2 regions of the Kribbella sp. NPDC051718 genome follow, and region 1 is predicted to be linked to the other one. Evidence: riboswitches for the same ligand, from Rfam matches in the RefSeq annotation. Region 1 holds a riboswitch; the other holds the start of a gene.
What was found. A riboswitch is a leader RNA that binds a small molecule or an ion and turns the genes downstream of it on or off. The one in region 1 is predicted to bind thiamine pyrophosphate.
Positions count from the first base shown of each region.

Region 2: it holds a riboswitch for thiamine pyrophosphate, as region 1 does, so the genes downstream of both, AB0M15_RS11485 (cytosine permease) here and thiC (phosphomethylpyrimidine synthase ThiC) in region 1, are expected to answer to the same signal.

Region 1 covers NZ_JBFAYZ010000002.1:167,511-179,251, forward strand. The annotation lists gene pstB (phosphate ABC transporter ATP-binding protein PstB) at 1-557, shown strand, start outside; gene AB0M15_RS07305 (hypothetical protein) at 626-1,177, opposite strand; gene AB0M15_RS07310 (DUF2752 domain-containing protein) at 1,195-1,641, opposite strand; gene AB0M15_RS07315 (RDD family protein) at 1,744-2,469, shown strand; gene AB0M15_RS07320 (RDD family protein) at 2,504-3,175, shown strand; gene AB0M15_RS07325 (hypothetical protein) at 3,172-3,726, opposite strand; gene AB0M15_RS07330 (transposase) at 3,723-4,322, opposite strand; gene thiC (phosphomethylpyrimidine synthase ThiC) at 4,571-6,196, opposite strand; TPP riboswitch at 6,186-6,311, opposite strand; gene AB0M15_RS07340 (lysophospholipid acyltransferase family protein) at 6,393-7,142, shown strand; gene AB0M15_RS07345 (hypothetical protein) at 7,289-7,825, shown strand; gene AB0M15_RS07350 (hypothetical protein) at 7,827-8,060, opposite strand; gene AB0M15_RS07355 (inorganic phosphate transporter) at 8,071-9,210, opposite strand; gene AB0M15_RS07360 (inorganic phosphate transporter) at 9,301-10,299, opposite strand; gene AB0M15_RS07365 (DUF47 family protein) at 10,302-10,934, opposite strand; gene AB0M15_RS07370 (DUF202 domain-containing protein) at 11,073-11,378, opposite strand; gene AB0M15_RS07375 (DUF202 domain-containing protein) at 11,389-11,727, opposite strand; gene AB0M15_RS07380 (glycoside hydrolase family 3 N-terminal domain-containing protein) at 11,727-11,741, opposite strand, start outside.
Region 2 covers NZ_JBFAYZ010000002.1:999,918-1,011,658, reverse strand. The annotation lists gene AB0M15_RS11505 (ATP-binding protein) at 1-96, shown strand, start outside; gene AB0M15_RS11500 (DUF3152 domain-containing protein) at 187-1,005, shown strand; gene AB0M15_RS11495 (hypothetical protein) at 1,067-1,855, shown strand; gene AB0M15_RS11490 (alpha/beta hydrolase) at 1,846-2,511, shown strand; TPP riboswitch at 2,533-2,660, shown strand; gene AB0M15_RS11485 (cytosine permease) at 2,655-3,983, shown strand; gene AB0M15_RS11480 (flavodoxin family protein) at 3,980-4,690, opposite strand; gene AB0M15_RS11475 (class I SAM-dependent methyltransferase) at 4,844-5,524, shown strand; gene AB0M15_RS11470 (methylated-DNA--[protein]-cysteine S-methyltransferase) at 5,607-6,188, opposite strand; gene AB0M15_RS11465 (sigma-70 family RNA polymerase sigma factor) at 6,181-6,681, opposite strand; gene AB0M15_RS11460 (flavin reductase family protein) at 6,989-7,552, shown strand; gene AB0M15_RS11455 (ABC transporter substrate-binding protein) at 7,574-8,632, shown strand; gene AB0M15_RS11450 (ABC transporter permease) at 8,629-9,480, shown strand; gene AB0M15_RS11445 (ABC transporter ATP-binding protein) at 9,456-10,178, shown strand; gene AB0M15_RS11440 (LLM class flavin-dependent oxidoreductase) at 10,175-11,512, shown strand; gene AB0M15_RS11435 (hypothetical protein) at 11,580-11,741, shown strand, end outside.

The DNA.
Region 1 (11,741 bases):
ACGCGACCGGCGTCGACCCGGTCGCGGTCCGCCGGGTGGTCGGCATGGTGTTCCAGCGGCCGAACCCGTTCCCGACCATGTCGATCTTCGACAACGTCGCGTCCGGCCTGAAGCTGAACGGGGTCAAGGACAAGAAGAAGCTCACCGAGGTGGTCGAGACGTCTTTGAAGGGCGCCAACCTCTGGAACGAGGTCAAGGACCGCCTCGACAAGCCCGGCGCGGGCCTGTCCGGTGGTCAGCAGCAGCGGCTGTGCATCGCCCGGGCGATCGCGGTCGAGCCCGAGGTGATCTTGATGGACGAGCCCTGCTCGGCCCTCGACCCGATCTCGACGCTGGCGATCGAGGACCTGATCGAGAAGCTGAAGGACCGGTTCACCGTCGTGATCGTGACCCACAACATGCAGCAGGCGGCCCGGGTCTCCGACCAGACCGCCTTCTTCAACCTGTCCGCCACCGGCAAGCCCGGCCGGCTGATCGAGATGGGTGCGACCAAGATGATCTTCTCCAACCCGAACGAGAAGGCCACCGAGGACTACATCACCGGCCGCTTCGGCTGAGCCGATCCCCCGGTACTACCTCACGCGCCCGTGCCCGCTGCGCTCTGGATCCCTTGTCCGCAAGGGGTTCAGACGCAGAGGGTACGGGCGTAGTTCACTCTGGCCAGCGTGTCGGCGACCTGGGTCGGGTTGGCCGCGGCCACGTGCGTGTTGTGCGTGCGGGCGCCGTGCTGCACGGTCACCTGAACGAAGCCGGTCGTCTTGCGCTCCTTGATCAGCAGGAACAGCAGGCCGAGCAGGCAGAACAGGAAGAAGATGATCGCCAGCACGATGGCGTAGGCGGGGATCTTCTCCTCGGTCCGGGTCATGTCCATCGCCGACCAGTTCGTCCCCTGGGTGGGCAGCACGCCCGCGGGCGTGACGATCCGGTACTGCTCGACGGAGATGTCCCCGATCGTCACCAGCACCGGCCCGGCGGGCAGCGCCTGGGCCGGCGGCTGCACCGGCTGCCCCTGGACCTGCTGGTACTGCGGGTTCTGCGGAGCCTGGTACTGCGGTGCGCCGTACTGCGGGGCCATCGGCAACTGATCCTGCGGACCCGGCTGCTGCGGCACCGGCGGCTGCTGGCCGAAGGGCTCGAGTTGCTGGCCGTTCTCATCTGGCAAAGGAGGCTGAGTCACTGGAACACCTTAGTGTTTCAGTTCAGATTGCGGGCGATCCCATAGACGACCAATAGAACCGCCAGTGCTCGGAGCAACCATTTCAGCGTCACCGGGCTGATTCGCAGCCGGGGCAGCTTGATCAGCCGCGCGCTCTCCAGACCCCACGTGAGCAGTTGGTAGCCGACGGCAACACCGATCAACGGGCCGAGGACCAGGACGACCGGGTTGAAGTGCCAGGCGGCGTCCAGATCGCCACGCAGCAACGCGGCAGCCATCCTGGTCGCTCCGCAGAACGGGCAGTTCAGCCCGGTAGTGGCGTGCAGCAAGCATGGGATGCCGAGGTGCAGTGAGCCGGACAGCTGATAGACACCTGCCAGAGCGAACCCGCCGACCCCGACACCGGCCACGCCGAGCACCCGGCGGTCGAGCGGCTCGACCGGCCCACGCGGCCGGAGTACAACAGCTTGCTGTGTCAGGGTCACATCCACCAAGGTATCTCCTACCGCAGGCAACTTGATGGGATCCGCCAAGGCAGCTGATCCGTCAGAGCGCTACCACTCCTCATGTCAGTAGAAGGGATCGTCGTGAGCACTCCGACGCCACCGCCGGGTTACGGCCCGCAAGACCCGAACCAACCGGGTCAGTACGGCCAACAGCCGGAGCAGCCCGGCCAGTACGGGCAGCCGCCGCAGGCGCCGCAGTACGGCCAGCCCGGTCAGCAGCCGGAGTACGGGCAGCAGCCCGGCTACGGCCAGCCGCCGCAGGCCCCGCAGTACGGGGAGCAGCCTGGGTATGGGCAGCAGCAGCCGGGGTACGGACAGCCGCCGGCGCAGTACGGGCAACCGCAGTACGGACAGCAGCAGCCGGGCTATCCGCAGCAGCAGTACGGGCAGCAGCCTGGGTATGGCGCTCCTGCGGGTGCGCTGGCCGACTGGCCGCTGCGAGCCGGTGGCGCGATCATCGACTCCCTGCTGGTCGCAGTGCCGTACCTCATCGGTCTGGCGCTCGGTCGATCGGTCAGCAGCATCTTCCTGCTGCTGTTCAGCCTGGTCGCCATCGGCGTCGGGATCTGGAACGTCGTCATCAAGCAGGGCAACGAGGGCCAGACCGTCGGCAAGTCGGTGGTCAAGATCAAGCTGATCGACGCTGCCACCGGACAGCCGGTCGGTCCGGCCAAGGCGTTCGTCCGCCAGCTGACCCACTTCCTCGACGGCGTGGTCTGCTACGTCGGCTACCTGTGGCCGCTGTGGGACGAGAAGAAGCAGACCTTCGCGGACAAGATCAACAACACGCTGGTCGTCAAGCTCTGAACCGCTAGCCATCAAGGCTTTGAAGGGAAATTCAGTGACCACCCCTCCGAACGGTCCCGAGGACCAGCCGCAGTACGGGCAACCGCCGCAGTACGGGCAGCCCCCGCAGTACGGCCAGCCCGGCCAACCGCAGTACGGACAGCCGGGTCAGCCGCAGTACGGACAGCCTGGACCGCCGCAGTACGACCAGCCTCTGTACGGTCAGCCGCCGTACGGGCAGCAGGGCTTCGGCTACGGCGGCCCTGGTGGGCCCGAGCTGGCTGACTGGGGATCCCGGGTCGGCGCGTCGCTGCTGGATGGCCTGCTCTCCGGCATCCCGGCTCTGATCGCGTACGGCGTCTTCATCGCCAACGTGATCGCCAACTCCGACGGCGACAGCTACACGACCTCCAGCGACGAGGGACCGAGCGCGTTCGCCGTCATCGTGCTGATCATCGGTGTCCTGGCCAGCATCGGCCTGTGGGTGTGGAACAGGGTGATCCGGCAGGGCAAGACCGGCCAGAGCGTCGGCAAGAGCGTGCTGAAGATCAAGCTGGTCGACGCTACCTACTTCCAGCCGATCGGCGCCGGCAAGTCGCTGCTGCGCGACATCCTGCGCGGCATCTTCGACCAGGCCTGCCTGCTCAACTCCCTGTGGCCACTGTGGGACGACAAGAAGCAGACCTGGCATGACAAGGTGATGAGCACCTACGTCGTCAAGGTCTAACGAGATACCAGCAAGCCGGCGCAGGTGACGGCCCATAGCACACTGGTGAAGGTGCCGATGATGAATCGCTCCGCCACCGCTGTGGGCGTCACCGAAGCCGGCTGGTCCGGGCTACGCAGCTCCGGATACCGCGCGAGGCCCTTGATGGCCAGCACGATCGCGATGCCCTCGGGCCAGCCCGCCACGATCGAGCCGTAGATGGCGCCGCGCTCGAGGGCACCGATCAGCGCGCCGCCGCGGAGCACCTCGCCCGCCTGCTGGGTCGACTGCGACCTGGTGTTGCCGCGGTCGACCAGTGCCAGCACCGACGTCGTCAGCGGGCCGCCACCGGCTACTGCGAGGCCGCCGGAGACCATCAGGAGGATGTTCCACCAGGCCTCCCGCCAGCCCTGTACGCCGTGCCCCGCCAGCAGCAGGATGCCGGTCGCCGTCAGGCAGGCCAGCATCACGCCGCTGAGCACGATCTCCAGCGTGGCGCCCGACTTGGGCACCCACGCCAAGACGGCGAGCACCAGAGCCACCCCAGTCAGCACCAGTACCACTGCCGTCATGCAACCTCCCCTGCCTCGAGCAACTCTGCCGCAAGCACCCTTCCGCGCTGTTCCTCGGCGAAACCGGCCGCCTGCGCCCGCTGGGTGACAGCGGACTGGCTGATCCCCAGCTTGACGCCGATCTCCCGCCTGGTGAGGCCCTCGGCCAGCAGGTCGGCCACTGCCCACCCGCGCTCGCTCCTGCGACGCAGTACCGACGCCATCAGCCACATGACGCTCTCCACCTGCTCCGCCGCGTGCTCGTTCGCACCGACGACGTTGACGTGGTGCGGGCTCGACTTGGCCCGGTTGACCGCCTCGCGCGCGAAGACGAACGCCTCCCCGCTCCCCGCCCTGGTACTCCGGGGCAGTGGCTGGTCGACCGCGCCGACGCCGAGACCGATGTGCCAGGTGTCCGCGCGGAGCAGCTGCACGATGACGTCGACCGTGGCCCGGGCCTCGGAGAGAACGCCCTGGACCTCGTCGCCGGCCGTCCGCTCGAACTTGCGCAGCAGGCCGATCCGGCGCGGCCGCCGGTTCAGCGTATTCAGTAGCTCGGGTACGAGATCGCCGATGCTCCGGCTCCCTCGCTGATCTACCGTGAGAACGAAGACCACCGCCTTGTACCTCCTTCCCGACGCAGGATTAAGGCTACAGTCTTATTCACTCAGAGTGAAGGCAAAAACCTGAACCGGTTCGCCCGATCACCCACCGTGATCACCCCGGTGGCCACCGATCTCCCAATTCTCCGCTGAAATCAGCCGAGTCCGCGCCCCGACTCACCGCTACCCTCACACGGAGTCAGGATGTTTTCGGGAGGATCGGGCCGCGGACCGGCGAGTCTAGATTTGTCTCGAATGCAAGCTCAGTCGGTCAGTGGTAGGTAGAGCTTGGAGTCCTTGGCCTTGAAGGTTTCGGACATCTCCGCGAAGCCTGCCTCGATTGCTTCGGCGGAGTCGAGGCCGTGTTCTTCGGCGTACTTGCGGATGTCGGCGGTGATCCGCATCGAGCAGAACTTCGGGCCGCACATCGAGCAGAAGTGGGCCGTCTTGGCGGGCTCGGCCGGCAGTGTCTGGTCGTGGTACGAGCGGGCCGTGTCGGGGTCCAGCGACAGGTTGAACTGGTCCTCCCAGCGGAACTCGAACCGCGCCGTCGACAACGCGTCGTCCCAGTCCTGCGCGCCTGGGTGGCCCTTGGCCAGATCGGCTGCGTGGGCAGCGATCTTGTACGTGATCACGCCGGTCTTGACGTCGTCGCGGTCCGGCAGGCCGAGGTGCTCCTTGGGTGTGACGTAGCAGAGCATCGCCGTTCCCAGCCAGCCGATCTGGGCCGCGCCGATCGCGCTGGTGATGTGGTCGTAGGCCGGTGCGATATCGGTTGCCAACGGCCCCAAAGTGTAGAACGGCGCCTCGCCGCAGAGCTCCTCCTCAAGCCGGACGTTCTCCGCGATCTTGTGCATCGGCACGTGCCCCGGGCCTTCGATCATCACCTGGACGTCGTGCTCCCAGGCGATTTTCGTCAACTCACCAAGGGTTCTGAGCTCGGCGAACTGGGCCGCGTCGTTGGCGTCCGCGATACAGCCGGGACGCAGTCCGTCCCCGAGCGAGAAGGTCACGTCGTACGAACGCAAGATCTCGCACAGCTCGGCGAAATGCGTGTACAGGAAGGACTCCTGGTGATGCGCCAGGCACCAGGCCGCCATGATCGAGCCACCCCGCGAGACGATCCCGGTGATTCGCTGGGCCGTCAACGGCACGTACCGGAGTAGTACTCCGGCGTGCACCGTCATGTAGTCGACACCCTGCTCGCACTGCTCGATCACCGTGTCGCGGTAGACCTCCCAGTTCAGCTCGGTCGGATCGCCCTTCACCTTCTCCAGCGCCTGATAGAGCGGCACCGTGCCGATCGGGACCGGCGAGTTGCGCAGGATCCACTCGCGGGTCGCGTGGATGTTCTTGCCGGTGGACAGGTCCATCACCGTGTCCGCGCCCCAACGGGTGGCCCAGACCAGCTTCTCGACCTCCTCCTCGACCGAGCTGGAGACGGCCGAGTTGCCGATGTTCGCGTTCACCTTCACCAGGAACTTCTTCCCGATGATCATCGGCTCGGACTCCGGATGCTTGTGGTTCGCCGGAATCACCGCGCGCCCCCGCGCCACCTCGTCGCGCACGAACGAGGGATCAACACCTTCCCGTACTGCGATGTACCGCATCTCCTCGGTGATGACGCCGGCCCGGGCCTGCGCCAGCTGGGTCAACGGCTCACGGCCGGCGATCCAGTCCCGGCGTACCGGCGGAAGGCCCGCCTGGACGTCGATCTCGGCCTGCGCGTCGGTGTACGGCCCCGAGGTGTCGTACAGGTCGAAGTGCTCCCCGTTGGTGAGGTGCACCCGCCGCTGCGGAACCCTCAGCTCACCGGTGTAGATCTTCTCTGATCCAGAGATCGGCCCAGTAGTCACGCTGGGGCGGACAGAGTTGTCGATAGTTGTCACGATGCTGCTCCCTACGCCGGAATTACCCGGACAGGTTCGGCGGTCGGCGGCGCCGGGTTCCGAAACCCAGCCGCCCTCTCAGCCCGCTACAGCGCGAGCTCCCGCGGTATCAACTTGTCGTCGGCAACTCTAACCACTCATTGCGTACTGCGTACTGGATCCGCGCGCCGTTGACCGACCCGATAGCGTTCAGACCATGCGCGACATCCTCTACCCGCCGGTGATCGGCTTCGCCAAGACCGCCTTCAAGGTGCTCGACCTGGGCTTCACGATGGTCGGCACGGAGCACATCCCGCGCACCGGTGGTGCCGTGCTGGCGCTGAACCACATCAGCTACGTCGACTTCGTGATCGGCGGCTTCGGTGCGCAGCCGAGCAAGCGGCTGGTCCGGTTCATGGCCAAGGAGGTGCTGTTCCGCAACCGGTACTCCGGACCGCTGATGCGCGGCATGCACCACATCCCGGTCGATCGTGGCGCCGGCGCCGGCTCGTACCGGGAGGCGATCCGCTACCTCGGCGAGGGCGAGATCGTCGGCGTCTTCCCGGAGGCGACGATCAGCCGGTCGTTCGAGCTGAAGGAGTTCAAGTCGGGCGCGGTCCGGATGGCCGCCGAGGCCGGCGTACCGGTGATCCCGATGATCCTGTGGGGCACCCAGCGGATGATGACCAAGGACCATCCACGGGACTTCTCCCGGCACCAGCGGGTCTCCATCACCGTCGGCGAGCCGATGGCGGTCAGCAAGGACGAGGACGCCACCGAGGCCACCGCCCGGCTGCGGACGACGATGGCCGGGATGCTCGACCGCACCATCAAGGCGTCCCCCGACAAGCCGGCCGGCGCCTGGTGGCTGCCCGCGTCGTACGGCGGCGGCGCGCCGACCCCCGAGGAGGCCGACCGGCTCGACGCCGAGGAGCTCCGCGAGCGGGCGGCTCGCCGCCGCAAGTAGCAGTCCCCACCGGTTTGAGTTATGAGGGCAATCGGTATCCGGACGAGGGGTTGACCGAGGCGCTGGCCAGGGGTACCAAGAACCTTTGTATGTCGAAAGCTGGACCTGGGGGGTCCGCCGGCGGTGATCGGGCTGGGCGGGGGGAAATGACGATCTTGTACGGATCAGACGAGGAGCTGCACCTCTTCGAGCCGGGGAAGCTGAGCATCCCGGGCAATGTGGCCGAGGAGATCCCGGATGTCGGGGTCTACTTCTTGTACTGGGCGACGCAGAACCTGCGCCCGGAGCAGGCCAGGGAGATCGAGTCGGCGGTGAACGGCCGGCGCTGCCAGAACGGCTGGTTCCCGCTGGAGAGCCTGAACGGCTTCGGCCGCCGGGGCTCCTGGCGCGGTCCGCTGACCTATCTGGCGCAGATGACCGCGAAGGACTCGGCGATCGTGAAGGCCTGGGCGACGATCAACATGGCGCCCGACGACGGCAAGGCGCGGATCGAGGCGACGGCCGAGAAGCTGCTGTACCAGCAGGGCCACGCCGCGGCGGCCACCTGGGTGATGGCGGTACGCCCGCAAGCGTTCCTGAGCCTCACCCTGCTCGGCGACTCGCTGTACAACAACTGGGAGAGCGCGGTCGCCTCGCTCCGCCCCAAGGACGTAGCGAGGTCGGTCCGCCGCTGGAACCGGTGAGTCAGTGGAATTGCGGGATGATCAGGTAGAGGCCGTAGAAGACCGCTGCTAGGCAGGCGAGGAAGCAGAAGCCGGCCACCGCGGTGTCCACCGGCGGCGGGTTCTTCTTCGCCTCGACCGCGACCGCGCGCCGCGACAGCGCGTTGATTCCGACGGCGAACAGCACCGCGATACCGACCCCGAAGATCAGGCTCGCGATCGCGACCTGGCCGAGTGCGCTCCAGTCGATGTGCATCAGATCCTCCTCAGGCAGCCGGGACGGCGGGCGCCGCGGTGGTGGTGGTACCCGGGTACTCGTTGACGTTGCCGGCCGTGACCGGCTTGCGGCGGGATGCCAGGTAGATGAAGCCACCGGCGGCGGCTGCGGCGATCGCGATGATCGTCACCCCGATGTTGCCGGAGTTGGCGACCCGGCCGGCCAGAGCGCCGACGATCGCGGCGGCCGGCAGGGTGAACAGCCAGGCCAGCGCCATCCGGCCGGCGACCGTCCAGCGGACCTCCGCCAGTCGCTTGCCGAGACCGGCGCCGAGGATGCTGCCGGAGCAGACCTGGGTCGTCGACAGCGGGAAGCCCAGGTGCGAGGAGGCGAGCAGTACGGCGGTGGAGCTGGTCTCGGCCGCGAAGCCCTGCGGCGACTCGATCTCGGTCAGGCCCTTGCCCATCGTCCGGATGATCCGCCAGCCGCCGAGGTACGTACCGGCTGCGATCGCCAGGCCGGCCGCGAAGATCACCCAGAGCGGGGGCCGGGAGCCCGACGCCAGGCTGCCCGAGGTGATCAGCACGAGCGTGATGATGCCCATCGTCTTCTGGGCGTCACCGGTACCGTGCGCCAGCGAGACGAGCGAGGCGGAGGCGATCTGGCCGACCCGGAACCCGTCGTCGACGTTCTTCTTCCGGGCCCGCCGGGTGATCGTGTAGACGAGGTAGGTGCCGAGCAGGGCCACCACACCGGCCACGATCGGGGCGGCGACGGCCGGGATGATGATCTTCTGGACGACGGTGCCGAAGTGGACCGCGCTGCTGCCGGCCGCGATCCAGGTGGCGCCGATCAGGCCGCCGAACAGTGCGTGGGACGAGGAGCTCGGCAATCCGACGTACCAGGTGAGCAGGTTCCACAGGATCGCTCCGACCAGACCGCCGAAGATGATGGGGACCGTCACCTTCGCGTCGTCGACGAGCCCGCTGGAGATCGTCTTTGCGACCTCGGTGGAGACGAACGCGCCGACCAGGTTCAGCACTGCGGACAAGCCGACGGCGACCTTGGGTTTCAGCGCGCCGGTGGCGATCGACGTCGCCATCGCATTGGCGGTGTCGTGGAAGCCGTTGGTGAAGTCGAAGACCAAGGCGGTGACGATCACCACGATGACGAGGAACGAAAGGTCCATCACGATCACATCCCGGGAGAGGGCGGCGTCAGGAGCGCTCTCACGCTAAGCGCGCAGGGTGAAATCGCGGTGAACTGCTCGAAGAATGAACTACTCCAGGATGAGGTGCGCCAGGTAGTAGACGGCAGCGGCGACGACGCCGGCGGCCGGGATGGTGAGCACCCAGGCGACGATGATGCCCTTGGCGACGCCCCAGCGGACGGCGGACAGGCGCTTGGTGGCGCCGGCGCCCATCACCGCCGAGGTGATCGTGTGGGTGGTCGAGACCGGTGCGTGCAGGCCGATCGCCATCACGTAGAGAACGGTCGCGGCGACCGCCTCGGAGGCGAAGCCGCGGGCCGGATCGAGGTGGATGATCCGGCGGCCGAGCGTCCGCATGATCCGCCAGCCACCGGAGTAGGTGCCCAGCGAGATCGCGGTCGCGGCCGAGATCTTCACCCAGGTCGGGATGCCCTCGTTCTTGTCCACGTGCCCGGTGGTGAGCAGGGCCAGGAAGATCACGCCCATCGTCTTCTGGGCGTCCTGCAGACCGTGGCCGAGCGCCATCCCGGCCGCCGACAGCGACTGGGCCAGCCGGAACCCGCGGGTGGTCTTGCCCGGGTTGCTGCGCCGGAAGATCCACAGGATCGCGGTCATCAGCAGGAACGCGCCGACGAAGCCGATGGCCGGTGACAGCACCATCGGGATGACGACCTTGTCGACGATGCCGGACCACAGCACCACGCTGGTCGAGGCCAGCCCGGCGCCGACCAGGCCGCCGATCAGGGCGTGCGACGAGGAGCTGGGCAGCCCGAAGTACCAGGTGATCAGGTTCCAGGTGATGGCGCCGACGAGGGCGGCGATCACGATCACCAGGCCGTGTCGCCCCGACGGCAGGGTGATGATGCCCTTGCCGACGGTGTCGGCCACCTCGGTGCCGAGGAAGGCACCGACGAAGTTGAAGAAGGCCGCCATCACCAGCGCCACCCGCGGCGTCAGCGCCCGGGTCGAGACCGAGGTCGCGATCGCGTTGGCGGCGTCGTGGAAGCCGTTGGTGTAGTCGAAGGCGAGCGCGATCACGACGACCGCGATGACGAGCGTGAGCTCCACGCTCAGCTCTCCTTGACGGCGATCTGTTCGACCGTGTTGGCGACGTGCTCGAAGGCGTCGATCGCGGCCTCCAGCAGGTCGACCACGGTCTTCAGCTTCATCACCGTCAGCGCGTCGAACTCGCCGCTGAACAGTTTGGCCACGATCCGCCGGTGGACCGCGTCGCCGGTGTTCTCCAGCCGGTTGATCTCGATCCAGTACTCGGCCAGGTCCTTCATCGTGCGCAGCCGCGGCATCGCCTCCGCGGTCAGCGTCGCCATCCGCTGCAGTACCTCGATCTGCTCGGCCGCCTCGGCCGGCAGCTTGTCGAGGTTGAACAGGTGGATGGTGTCGACCGCCTCCTCCATGTAGTCCATGACGTCGTCGAGGTCGGAGGCCAGCCGGTAGATGTCCTCGCGGTCGAACGGGGTGACGAAGGTGGAGTTGACGCGGCGGATGATCGAGTGGGTGGTCTCGTCCGCGGCGTGCTCGGCATCCTTCATCTGGGCGGCGATCTGGTGGCTCGCGGACAGGCCGGCTCCGGCCGTGCTGCCGAGCAGCTCGGCGAGGATGCGCGACCCGTCGACCAGATGGTTGGCGGATTCGGTGAAAAGGTCGTAGAACGTCGGGTCGTTCGGACGCAGACGTAACGGCACTTCAAGCTCCGGGTGAACGAGGGACAAACCTTGAACATGCTAGGGGCAACGGACTGCTGACGGAGCATCCGCCTGGTCAACGTATCGCGAGATGATGAACACGTAGACTCAATGCAGCCGGAAAGTGACCGGGAAACTTCAGCGTGTCACCACGGCATAGAGGTCGAACACGCCGACGACGAGGACCAGACCGGCCGCCAGCCGCAGTACCCGCTCGGATCCGAGGGCGGGGTGTTCGGCGCCCCGACGGTAGACCGCGGTGACGGCGGCCCAGCAGGACAAGGCGAGAACGGTCACCACGATGCCGAGGCCGAGCCGGACATCCGACGTACCGTGGCCGGATGCAAGGAGCAGGACGCCGTTGGCGACCAGGCCGAGCGACGTGCGGCGCCAGGCGAGCAGCGTGCGCTCGGGTTGGAGACCTGGATCACGGGGTGTGCTCATCGCGGTGTGTTCATCGCCACAGGCTGAACAGCAGGCCGATCAGGCCGACGGTGGCGATCGTTGCCCCGAGCATCAAAGGCAGCCGGGTGACCGGGAGCGGTCCGCCGGTGCGCATGGCCGCCAGGTTGGTCTGCCAGCGACGGAAGGCCAGGGCGGTGGTGGTGATGCCCGCGACGACCAGTACCACGCCGATGACGCGCGCCGGCCAGCGGTCGGGGCCGAGGTCCAGGAACTGTACGGCGGACAGGCCACCCGCGTAGCAGGCCAGCGCTGTCCGCAGGTACGCCAGATAGGTCCGCTCGTTGGCGAGTGTGAACCGGTAGTCGGGCTCCTGGGTCGGGTCGCTCATCAGCAGCTCAGCAG
Region 2 (11,741 bases), 830 kb from region 1:
CTGATCAAAAAAGGCCTGGTCTTCTCCGCCGAACGAGGCACGGTCGCCTTCACCGTCCCCCACTTCGGCAAATTCCTCCGCACCCGCACGGCCTAGCCGGAAGTTGCCCTTTTGTGATGTAACTGGGAGTCGATAGGGTAAGTCGAGATGGCTACCGGGCGAAGTGAGCGGCGTTCGGGGAGTCGTGTGCGCCGAGGGAAGTCAGGACGGCACAGCCGGCGGAAGTCGTACAAGGCGCAGTGGTTCTCGGTGACCGCGCTGGCGGTGCTCGGGGTGGTGATGGTCGTGCATCCCGATGCCGCCCAGGAGCGCAATCTGGCGGCGCAGTTCAGTGGCAGTGTCGTCGCGAAGAGCGAGCCGACGCAGGCACCGGTGGGGAAGCCGACGCATGTGCCGACGCCGACGGCAACGTTCACCACGCCGTTGCGGCCGGCACCGACTTTGACCCGGCGACCCAAGGGGTCCAAGCCGAATGTCACCGTGTCGACCGGGCGGTTGCTGGTGGTGTCCGGGTTCGCGCGGGCCACCGAGCCGCAGAACAAGCTCACTTACCGGGTCGAGATCGAGGACGGGCTGTCCCTCAACGGGGAGAAGGTCGCGGCCGAGATCCACAAGACGCTCACCGATCCGCGCGGCTGGCAGGCGCTCGGGCCGGTGCGGTTCGAGCGGACCGACAAGGTCGACGCCGACCTGCGCGTGATCGTCGCGACGCCGACGCTGACCGACAAGCTGTGCCTGCCGCTCGACACCGGCGGCGAGGTCTCCTGCCGGGTCGAGAACCGGGTGGTGCTCAACGCCAAGCGCTGGATGTATGCGGTACCGGCGTACGCCGGGAAGGTCGACCTCTACCGCAGCTACCTGGTCAACCACGAGGTGGGTCACGCCCTCGGCCACGGCCACTCGACCTGCACCAAGCCGAACACCCCTGCCCCGGTGATGATGCAGCAGACCAAGGGCCTGGCCGGCTGTCTCCCCAACGCTTGGCCGACGATCAAAGCGACCTAGAACGCCCCCACCCGTGAGAACCTGTCCGAAGACGGTCCGAGTGAGCGGGAGGGTGTAGCGAATGTCGTCACAGGACTTCCCCACCTATGGCCGGGGCGACAGCCCCGACGAGTCCCGCGAGGACGACCACTACGCCAAGCCAGTACCGTACGGCCAGCCGCAGTACGGCCAGCCGGGGCAACCACAACCAGGGCCGCCGCAGTACGGCGTACCGAACCAGTACGTCGAGCAGCCACCGCCGGCCGCCTACAACCAGCCACCTGCCTACCGCCCCGGCCACCCCTACGGCCCACCCGCGAACCCGCAGCCGCACGAGATACCCACCTACGGCCGCCCAGCCCCGCGCGACCCACGCGCAGCCCGGGTAGTTCTCCTCGCCGCGGTCATCGCCGGCATCTACGGACTCCTGGTCGTCTCCGTCCAGCGCATCTCGCTCCGGGAGATCTCCCAGCTCCCCGGCTCTCCGCTGAACCACCCGCTCCGCACGGACGCCATCGACACCATCGGCCAGCTCCTGACCCTCATAGTCGGTGTGGCCGCCCTGGGCATGTGGCTGCGCGACGTGCTCAACCGGCGCAAGGCCGACCGCCAGCCGGGCCCGATCGAGCTGACCGGCCTAGGCCTGGTCGCCCTGTCTCTCATCCCAATCCTGATCTGGTTCGTGATGGTCCTGACCACCGGCATGGGCGCCATCGACGACTCCCTGCACCGCCTCCCCACGGCGTACGCCTGGGGCGGTACCGGCCTGCTCATCCTCACCATCGGACTAGCCCTCGGCTACCGCGAACTCAAGCCGGAGATCCGCAACCCCGTGGTCCAGCAAGCCCCCGACCGCCCGCCGTGGGAGTGACCCAGGTCGTACTGGTCCCCGGGCTGGGCCTCGGGCCGGAGTCCTACGCCCCGACGGTCGAGCACCTCACCACGCCGTACGAGATCATCACCCTCCCCGGGTACGGCGATCCCGCTGACCCCGATGACGACCTCCACACCGAAGCCCTGGCCGCCCGCGTGCTTGAGCATGTCAACGGACCAGCAGTCCTGGTCGGCCACTCGGCCAGCTGCCAGATAGTGGTCGCCGCCGCCCTGGCCCAGCCCGACCTGGTGAAGGCCCTCGTTCTGATCGGCCCCACGGGGGACGTCACTGCATCGGACTGGCCGACTCTCGCCGCCAGATGGCTCCGCTCGGCAGTGTGGGAGTCGCCGAGTGTGGTGCCCATCCTGGCTCCGCAGTACGCCCGCACCGGTCTGGTGTCGATGGCACGGGCGATGGAGGTCGCCAGGCGGTACGACCTCGCGGCAGCGATTCGCGGGGTCACCTGCCCGACAGCGGTCGTCCGCAGCGAGCACGACAGCCTGTCACCGGCCGACTGGGCCCAGCGAATCGCCGACCTGGCCGGCGCGCAGGCCTGGACGCTGCCGACCGGCGCCCACATGCCGGTGCTGACGAACGGCGAAGAGGTTGTGACGTTCATCAAGCAGGCGGTCGGTGTATACAACGGGCAATGACGAGCTATCGTTGACGAAGTAACAAACCTCCGCGGGAGCTCGCGCCGATTGGCGGGCTGAGAGGGTGACGAGCTGCACAAGCAGCCGGGTCGCCGACCGCCTGAACCTGACCGGGTAATGCCGGCGTAGGGAGCAGGTCAGCCATGACCACTACCGCTGCACGCACGTCCACCGCCACCGAGGCCCCGCTCGTCCTGACCACGGACGCGCCCCGCACCTTGGGGTTCCTCGACCAGTTCACGCTCTGGGGCAACTTCGGCATCTCGCTGTTCGGCCCGGTGACCGGCGCGCTCGTCGCGGCGTACACGGGCTCGCTGGTGAAGGGCCTGATCGCCGTCGTCGTCGGCTGCGGGATCGGCGCGCTGGTACTGGGCGGTGCCGCTGTCTTCGGCTCGCACACCGGCGCACCCGCGATGGCCAGCCTGCGCGGGCTGTTCGGCCGCCGCGGGTCGATGGCGCCGACGGTGCTCAACATCGCGCAGAACATCGGCTGGGCCACGATGGAGATCATCGTGATCTCGCAGGCGGCCGTCGCCGTCACGAGTGAGCGCTGGCGCTGGCTGTTCGTCCTGATCGCCGGCTTCATCGCGACCGCGATGGCCGTCCGGCCGCTCGGCAGCGTGAAACTGCTCCGCAAGTTCATGGTCTGGCTGGTCCTGCTGGCCTCGGTCTACCTGTTCATCCAGGTGCTCAGCAAGCCGGTCCACGACCTGCCGCAGGACAGCGTCTTCGGCTTCTGGCCCGGCGTCGACCTTGCCGCGGCCGGCGTCGTCTCCTTCGCGCCGCTCGCCGCCGACTACACCAGGCACTCGCGCACCAACAAGGCCGCGTTCGCCGGTTCAGCCCTCGGCTACGGCCTCGCCGCAATCCTGTACTACGCACTCGGTGTGATCGCCGTAGCCACCCTGCAGACCAACAGCACCGACGTCATCACCGCCCTCGTCACCCTGCCGGCCGGTGCGATCGCTTTGTTCGTCCTGCTCGTGGACGAGGTCGACGAGGCGTACGCGAACGTCTACTCGACCACGATGGCCGCGCACAACCTGATCGGGCACCTCGACCGGCGCTGGATCTCCGTTGCCATCGGCATCCTCGCCACCGTGCTTGCGCTGTTCGTTGACCTAGGCAACTACACCCAGTTCCTCTACCTGATCGGCTCGGTCTTCATCCCGTTGTTCGCGGTCGCGATCGCCGACTTCTTCGTGGTCAGCAAGATGAACTGGGACGTCTCCGACACCGCCAGGTTCCGCTGGCAACCGACGCTGGCCTGGGTCTTCGGCTTCGTCGCCTACCAACTCGTCAACCCCGGCACGGTCGAGGGCTGGTCCCCGTTCTGGCTCGACCTCCAGCAGTCCCTCTTCGACAATAACCCGGTACCAGGCTGGCTCGGCGCCACCTACACCTCCATCATCGTCTCGATGCTCGCGGCGATCCTGTTCGGCCGCCTGGGACGTACCCGGCAGGCCGCCTAGCGGTACTCCGGATTCTCGAAGTCGAAGCGGGAGCCGGCGTCCCACTCGGAGCGTTGGTTGCCATAGGCAGGGATGCCGCCGGCGTCCTTGAGCATCCTTGCCAGGTGCAACAGGTTCCAGGTCATGAAGGTCGTGTTCCGGTTGGTGAAGTCGTTGGCCGGCCCGCCGGATCCCTCGTCCAGGTACGACGGACCCGGGCCGGCCTCGCCGATCCAGCCAGCGTCGGCCTGCGGCGGTATCGTGTAGCCGAGGTGCTGCAGGCTGTAGAGCACGTTCATCGCGCAGTGCTTGACGCCGTCCTCGTTGCCGGTGATGACACAGCCGCCGACCCTGCCGTAGTACGCGTACTGCCCAGCAGCGTTGAGAATCGACGAGTTCGCGTACAGCCGCTCGATCACCTTCTTGGTCACCGAGCTGTTGTCGCCCAGCCAGATCGGCCCGGCGATCACCAGGATGTCGGCCGCCATCACCTTCTCCTGCAGGGCCGGCCACTCGTCGGTCGCCCAGCCGTGCTCGGTCATGTCCGGCCAGACGCCGGTGGCGATGTCGTGGTCGATCGCCCGGATCACCTCGACCGCCACCCCCTGCTTCTCCAGGATGTGCTTGCTCACGTCGATGAGCCCCTCGGTGTTGCTGCGCTCGGGCGACCGCTTCAGCGTGCAGTTGATGAACAGCGCGCGCAGATCGTCGTAGCTGGTGGTGGACATGGCTCTCCTTCGGCGAAGTCGTTGCTGTGGCTCAGTGTTGCGGCGGTCAGGGGTGCCGCACGAGAGGGCCGCGGTTACCGTTCGCCGACTTCGGAAGGTCTCGATCCGGTTCCCGATACTGACAGTGACCAGCGTGGCCGGGATACTGGCGCAATGCTGAACTCTGCACTGCGCAGCCGGGCCGAGTACGAAGAACTCGGGGTCGAGGGGCTGGCCAGTCGCACCACGCCGGAAAGTGACGCCGCCATCGTCCAGGCCGTCGAAGAACTCCTGGAGGGCCGGGAGTCCGTACTGGACCTGTGCTGCGGCTATGGCCGGATCAGCCTGCCGTTGCGGCGGGCGGGCAAGACCGTGCGAGCCCTGGACATCTCCCCGAACCTGGTCGAGGCCGGCCAGGCCAAGGCGCGAGAAGAAGAGCTGTCGATCGACTGGGCGATCGGGTCGATGACCGACCTGCCGTACAAGTCGGACTCCTTCGACGCGGTGATCTGCCTGTGGACGGCGTTCCACGAGCTGTTCGCCGAGGACGAGCAGCTGTCGACGATCTGGGAGATCTCCCGAGTACTACGCCCCGGCGGGCTCGCCGTGATCGAGGGGCCGGTCTGGGGCCCGGCGACCGCGTCGGAGATCGCGAACGGACTGCGGCAGGGCCCCGAGCACCGGATTGTCACCACCGAGCACTTCGGCACCAGCAGCGTCCACTACATCCACGACGAGGCCAGCTACGGCCGGCTCTGTGCCGCCGCGGGGATCAAGGACTACAAGGTCTACAAGCGCGAATGGGGCGGTCGCCGCCGGCTCATCCTGGAAATCCACCAACCCGGCAACGAATAAAAAGAACAGCAGGTCCCCACTCCACATTGGGGACCTGCTGCTTTCACCCGAGTATAAAGAAAACGATCGAGCGCCGGAAAAGTTAACTTTTCGATTCAAGATTCAGCAGGAACCGCTTCGCGTCCAGTCCGCCGGCGTACCCGGTGAGCGCCCCGCTCGCGCCGATCACGCGATGGCACGGAATCACGACGCACAAGGGGTTCGCGCCCAGCGCAGTACCGACTGCCCGGGCTGCCTTCGGCCGGTCGATCTCACCGGCAACCTGCCCGTACGTCGTCGTCGTGCCGTAGCTGGTGTGATCCGGCAGGTCGGTCAGTACGAGCCGCTGGAATGGCGTCGCCAGGGTCAGGTCAACATTTAATTCAAACGCCTTTCGTTGACCGGTCAGGTATTCGTCCAATTGTCGCCGGACGTCGTCGAGTGGCCCGGGCTGGCGTAGTACGCGCGGGGAGATCGCCCGGGCCAGCCGCTCGGTCAGCGTCTCCTCGTCGCCGAAGGAGCTGGCCACCACCCGGTCGCCGGCGACCGCGAGCAGCAGGGTGCCGATGGGGGTGTCGTGCAGGGTGTAGGAGACGTCGGCGGTCGGCAGGACCGGCGGGCGGGCGCCTCCGGGGGTGAGCCGGCTCAGCCGGGCCTCAAGATCAGATGCTGTGAGGTCAGTCATGATCCACTCCGAGTTTGGTACGCAAGGTCGCGAGCGCATCGCTGACGAGTCGGCGGGATGCGGCGGGCGTGGTGTCCAGAGCGGCGGCCACGCCATGGTGGTCCAGGTCGCCGACGTATTTGAGCGTGACGGCGACGCGTTGGCGCTCGGGCAGGTCCTTCACGGCCTGCCAGAGCTCCGGATCGGGGAAGTCGGCGGCCTCGGGGCCGTCGACGGCGATCGGTGGCGCGTCGTCGAGGGGGGTTTGTGGTTTGCGGGCTCGATGCACGTCGGTCGCGCAGCGGGCGGTGATGGTCAGCAGCCAGCCGCGCAGATTCCGTGCCGAGGTGAGGTTCGGATAGGCGGCGAAGGCCTTCTCCCAGGCGCGCTGGGCCACGTCGTCGCCGTCGACCGGGCCGGCCAACGCCCGGGCGAGCCTGGCGACGTCGCGCCAGTGGTCGTCGATGAGCGCCTGGAACGGCGGCAGTAGAAGCATCACGTCAGTAGAACGCATACACCAACGAAGGTGTGAGGGGCGTCCGGTGGACAGTCGTATCGAATGACGAGATTGTCTAGTTTTCCAGTGCACTTTGATGAGAAGCTCGTTGACATGACAAGTTGTCTGCTCACCCGGCGCCGTGCCATCGACATGATGCGCACAGCCAGCGCGACCTGTCGATAGTCACACCGTTCCACCGCCTGTCCTGTCGGCGGCGTAGACGAGTTCTGGCCTGAGAGCCAGCTGCAAATCCCACCGCCCGGTCGCGGTTGCCCCTGCCTGTCCGCTGCCGGTCGTCCCTGCCCCGTCCCGAGGGAGAGACATGTCCGTCCATGCGTTCAACCCTGCCCTGCCCAGCCGCCCCGGCCTCACCGTCGTACCGGATCCAGAAGATGTGGAGCGCACCGTCGACGCCGACATCTTCCGCTCGGTGTTCCGCCGGCACGCGGCCGGCGTGGTGGTGATCACCGCGGACGCGGGCAACGGCCCGGTCGGCTTCACCGCGACCTCGCTCGTCTCGGTCAGCCTGCTGCCGCCGCTGGTGTCGTTCTCGATCGCCACCACCGCGTCCAGCTGGCCGACCGTGCACCGGGCCGACAGCCTGGTGATCAACTTCCTCGACGCCGGTCAGCACGAGATCGCCGGCCGGTTCGCCACCAGCGGTGTCGACCGGTTCGCCGAACCGACCCGCTGGTCCCGGCTGCGGACCGGGGAACCCGTATTGGACGAGGCCCCGAGCTACCTGCGGGGACTCGTCGAACACCGCTTCGCAGTGGCCGATCACCACATCGTCGTGGCCCGGCTCGCCACCCACGCCGAACGCCGCGAACACGAGCCGTTGCTGTACCACGACGGCCGCTACGCGACCACCGACCGGCCCTCCTGAACCCCTGTCTGGATGAATCTCATGCCTAAGAAATCCCTTGCTGTAATTGCCGCCGCGGCACTGGCCGCCGTCACCCTGCTCTCCGGTTGCGGCGGTGACGCCCAGGCCGGCGGTACCGGCGCCAAGCTCGCGCTCGACGCCCCGCTGCCCACCGAGGTACCGGACGGCGTCAAGATCGTCGTCGGCGATCCGGCCACCCAGGTGGCGTTCAAGCTGTCGGGTCAGCTCGACAAGGTCTCGAAGTACACCACGTTCGCCAACCTCAGCGGTGGTCCACAGACCACCGAGGCGTTCCGCGCGCATGCGCTGGACCTCGGCTCGGTCGCGGAGATCCCGTCGATCCATGCCACCTGGACCGGGCTGCACGTCAAGATCGTCGCCTCCAAGTTCCGGCAGGACCCGATCAATCACCCGATCTACGAGCTCGGCGTCGCTCCCGGCGTACAGGTGAAGACGCTGGCCGACCTGCGCGGCAAGAAGATCGCGTACAGCCCGGGTCAGGCGCAGGGTGCGCTCGTGCTCAAGGTGCTGAAGAAGGCCGGCCTGACCAAGGAGGACGTCAAGCTCGTCGAGCTGCCGAGCACGGGGGACATCTACCCGAACGCGCTTGCCGCGAAGCAGGTCGATGTCGCGCCGATCGGCGGCGTCTCGATCAAGCGGTACCTGTCGAAGTACGGCAAGGACGGCGGGACCACGATCCTGCACGGGTTCCGCGATGACGCCGGCCACCTCTACGGACCGACCGAGTCGCTGGAGGATGCCGGCAAGGCGGCCGCGATCAGGGCGTACGTCGCAGCCTGGGGAGTCGCCCAGGACTGGATCGACAAGCACCCCAAGGAGTGGATCGAGGGGTACTACGTGAAGGACCAGGGACTCACCGAGGCGGATGGCCAGTGGCTGGTCGACAACGCCGGGCACCCCGACATCAGCGGTGACTGGAGCGACGCGATCAAGCGGCACCAGGAGACGATCGAACTGCTCGCCAAGGAGACCGGCAAGCCGGTGATCCAGGCCAAGGATCTGTACGACCTGCGCTTCCAGACCGTCGCCTCCGATGCGATCAAGGCGGCGTCCAAATGACGCAGCTGGCGATTCCCGGCATCCGGACGGGGGAGCGGGAGCAACGCGCGATCGCTCAACCGCTCCGTCGGCGCCGCCGGCTCGGACCGGGTCAGCAGATCAAGTTCGGCGCAGCGCTCGGCCCGATCCTCTTGCTGGTGCTCTGGTCGATCGGGTCCGCGACCGGCCTACTCGATCCGCGCGTCCTGTCGGCGCCGTGGACCGTCGTCACCACGACCGGCGATCTGATCGCGGACGGCCGGCTCCAGTCGAACCTGCTGACGTCCGCCCAGCGAGCCTTCGCCGGCCTCGGCATCGGCGTGCTGCTCGGTACGGTCCTGGCGTTGCTCTCGGGCCTGAGCCGCCTGGGCGAGGCGATCCTCGACGGGCCGATCCAGATCAAGCGCGCGATCCCGTCGCTCGCCCTGCTGCCGCTGCTGATCCTCTGGCTCGGCATCGGCGAGTCGATGAAGATCACCACCATCACGCTCGGCGTCTTCGTGCCGATCTACATCCACACCCACAACGGCCTGCGCACGATCGACAGCCGGTACGTCGAACTCGCCGAGACGGTAGGACTGTCCCGCTGGGAGTTCATCCGCCGGGTGGTACTGCCCGGCGCGTCGCCCGGCTTCCTGCTCGGCCTGCGCTTCGCGGTGACGGCCGCCTGGCTGTCGCTGGTGGTCGTCGAGCAGATCAACTCGACCAGCGGCATCGGCTACATGATGGAGCTGGCCCGGACGTACGGACAGACCGACATCATCATCGTCGGCCTGGTCCTGTACGGCGCGCTGGGTCTGCTCTCCGATGGCGCGGTCCGACTCGTCCAGAGGAGGACGCTGTCATGGCGACGCACACTGGCGGACTGACGCTGGATCACGCCGTCGAGGTCCGCGGACTGACCCGGCGGTACGACGATCGCGCGGTGCTCGATGATCTCGACCTGAGCATCAAGCCGGGCGAGTTCGTTGCCCTGCTGGGAAAGAGCGGCTCGGGCAAGAGCACCTTGCTGCGGGCGCTGGCCGGGCTGGACTACGACGTCGCGGGTTCCGGTGAACTCGTCGTACCCGGGAATGTCTCGGTCGTCTTCCAGGACTCGCGATTGTTGCCTTGGGCCCGGGTTCTCGACAACGTCGTACTCGGTCTGCGCGGCGCCGACGAGCGGGGACGCGAAAGCCTTGCCGAGGTGGGGTTGGCGGGGCGCGAGAAGGCGTGGCCGAACGAACTGTCCGGTGGCGAGCAGCAGCGGGTCGCGTTGGCGCGGTCGCTGGTGCGCGAGCCTGCCTTGCTGCTGGCCGACGAGCCGTTCGGTGCGCTGGATGCGCTGACCCGGCTGAAGATGCATGTTTTGTTGAGGAAACTCTGCGCGGCGCATCAGCCGGCCGTCCTGCTCGTCACCCATGACGTGGACGAGTCGATCGTGCTCGCCGACCGGGTGATCGTGCTCGACGAGGGCCGGATCGTCGCGGAGGAGTCGATCGAGCTCGCCGAGCCGCGCAGTCCGGCGGATCCCGGGTTCGCTGCCGTTCGTACCAGACTTCTTGACGCGTTGGGAGTATCGCTGTGAGCCGTCATCTGCACTTGAACGCGTTCTTGATGAGCACCGGGCATCATGAGGCCTCGTGGCGGTTGCCCGAGAGCAACCCGGTCGCCAACACGGACGTCGCGCACTACCAGAACCTCGCCCGGATCGCGGAGCGCGGCAAGTTCGACTCGGTCTTCTTCGCCGATTCGCCGCAGCTGATCGGCGACATCGGGCGCCGTCCGGCCGGCGCGTTGGAGCCGACCGTGCTGTTGACCGCGATCGCGGCGGCCACTTCACGGATCGGGCTGATCGCTACGGCCAGTACGACGTACAACGATCCGTACAACCTGGCGCGGCGGTTCGCGAGCGTCGATCACGTGAGCGGCGGGCGCGCGGGCTGGAACGTCGTCACGACGGCCGGCCCCGACGCGGCCAAGAACTTCAACCTGGCCGACCAGCCCGCGCACGCGGAGAGGTACGACCGTGCGGCCGAGTTCCTCGAGGTCGCCTACAAGCTGTGGGACTCCTGGGAGGACGACGCAACCCTTGCTGACAAGGAATCCGGCGTCTGGGGCGACAACGCCAAGGTCCAGCCGATCGAACACGTCGGCCGCCACTTCCAGGTCCACGGCGCCCTCAACCTGCCGCGCTCCCCGCAGGGCCACCCGCTGATCGTCCAGGCCGGCTCCTCCGAGGACGGCAAGGGCCTCGCCGCCCGGTACGCCGAAGCGGTCTTCACCGCCCAGCAAACCCTCGAAGACGCCCAAGCCTTCTACTCCGACCTCAAGGCCCGTACTGCGGCCCTCGGGCGCGACCCGTCCACCCTGAAGATCCTTCCCGGCATCGTCCCCGTCATCGCCGACACCGAAGCCGAGGCCATCCGCCTGGAACGTGAGCTGGACGACCTGATCAAGCCCGAGTACGCCCGCCAGCAACTCGCCAAAACCCTGCGGGTCAAGCCGGAGGACCTCCCGCTCGACCAGCAGCTCCCGGCCGACCTACCGGACGAAGACGAGATCGAAGGCGCCAAGAGCCGCTACACGCTCATCGTGACCCTGGCCCGGCGCGAGAAGCTCACCGTCCGCCAGTTGATCGGCCGTCTCGGCGGAGGCCGAGGCCACCGAACCTTCAGCGGCACCCCCGAACAGGTCGCCGACGCCATCCAGGAATGGTTCGACGCCGGCGCCGCGGACGGCTTCAACATCATGCCCGCCGTCCTCCCCTCCGGCCTGGAGGTCTTCACCGACCAAGTAGTCCCGATCCTCCAGTCCCGCGACCTCTTCCGTACCGACTACACCGGCACAACCCTCCGCGACCACTACGGACTCGCTCGCCCAGCCGGCCGAACCAAATCCCTCCAGGAAGCAGTCGGCTAGCCCAACAAGCTTGCCCACCGCGTCTCCTCCAGAACGCGGTGGGCAACCAGCCTGGATACTGGCTGACATGCCTCAGATCAGGGTTGAGTACTCGGAGTCGTTGGCGGACGCGTTCGATCGGCAGGGGTTCGCGCTGGCGCTGCATCCTGCGGCGGCGGAGGTGATCGGTAGTAGCGTGCCTGCCTTCAAGACCCGGTTTCGGACGACTGGGGAGACCGTCATCGCTGAC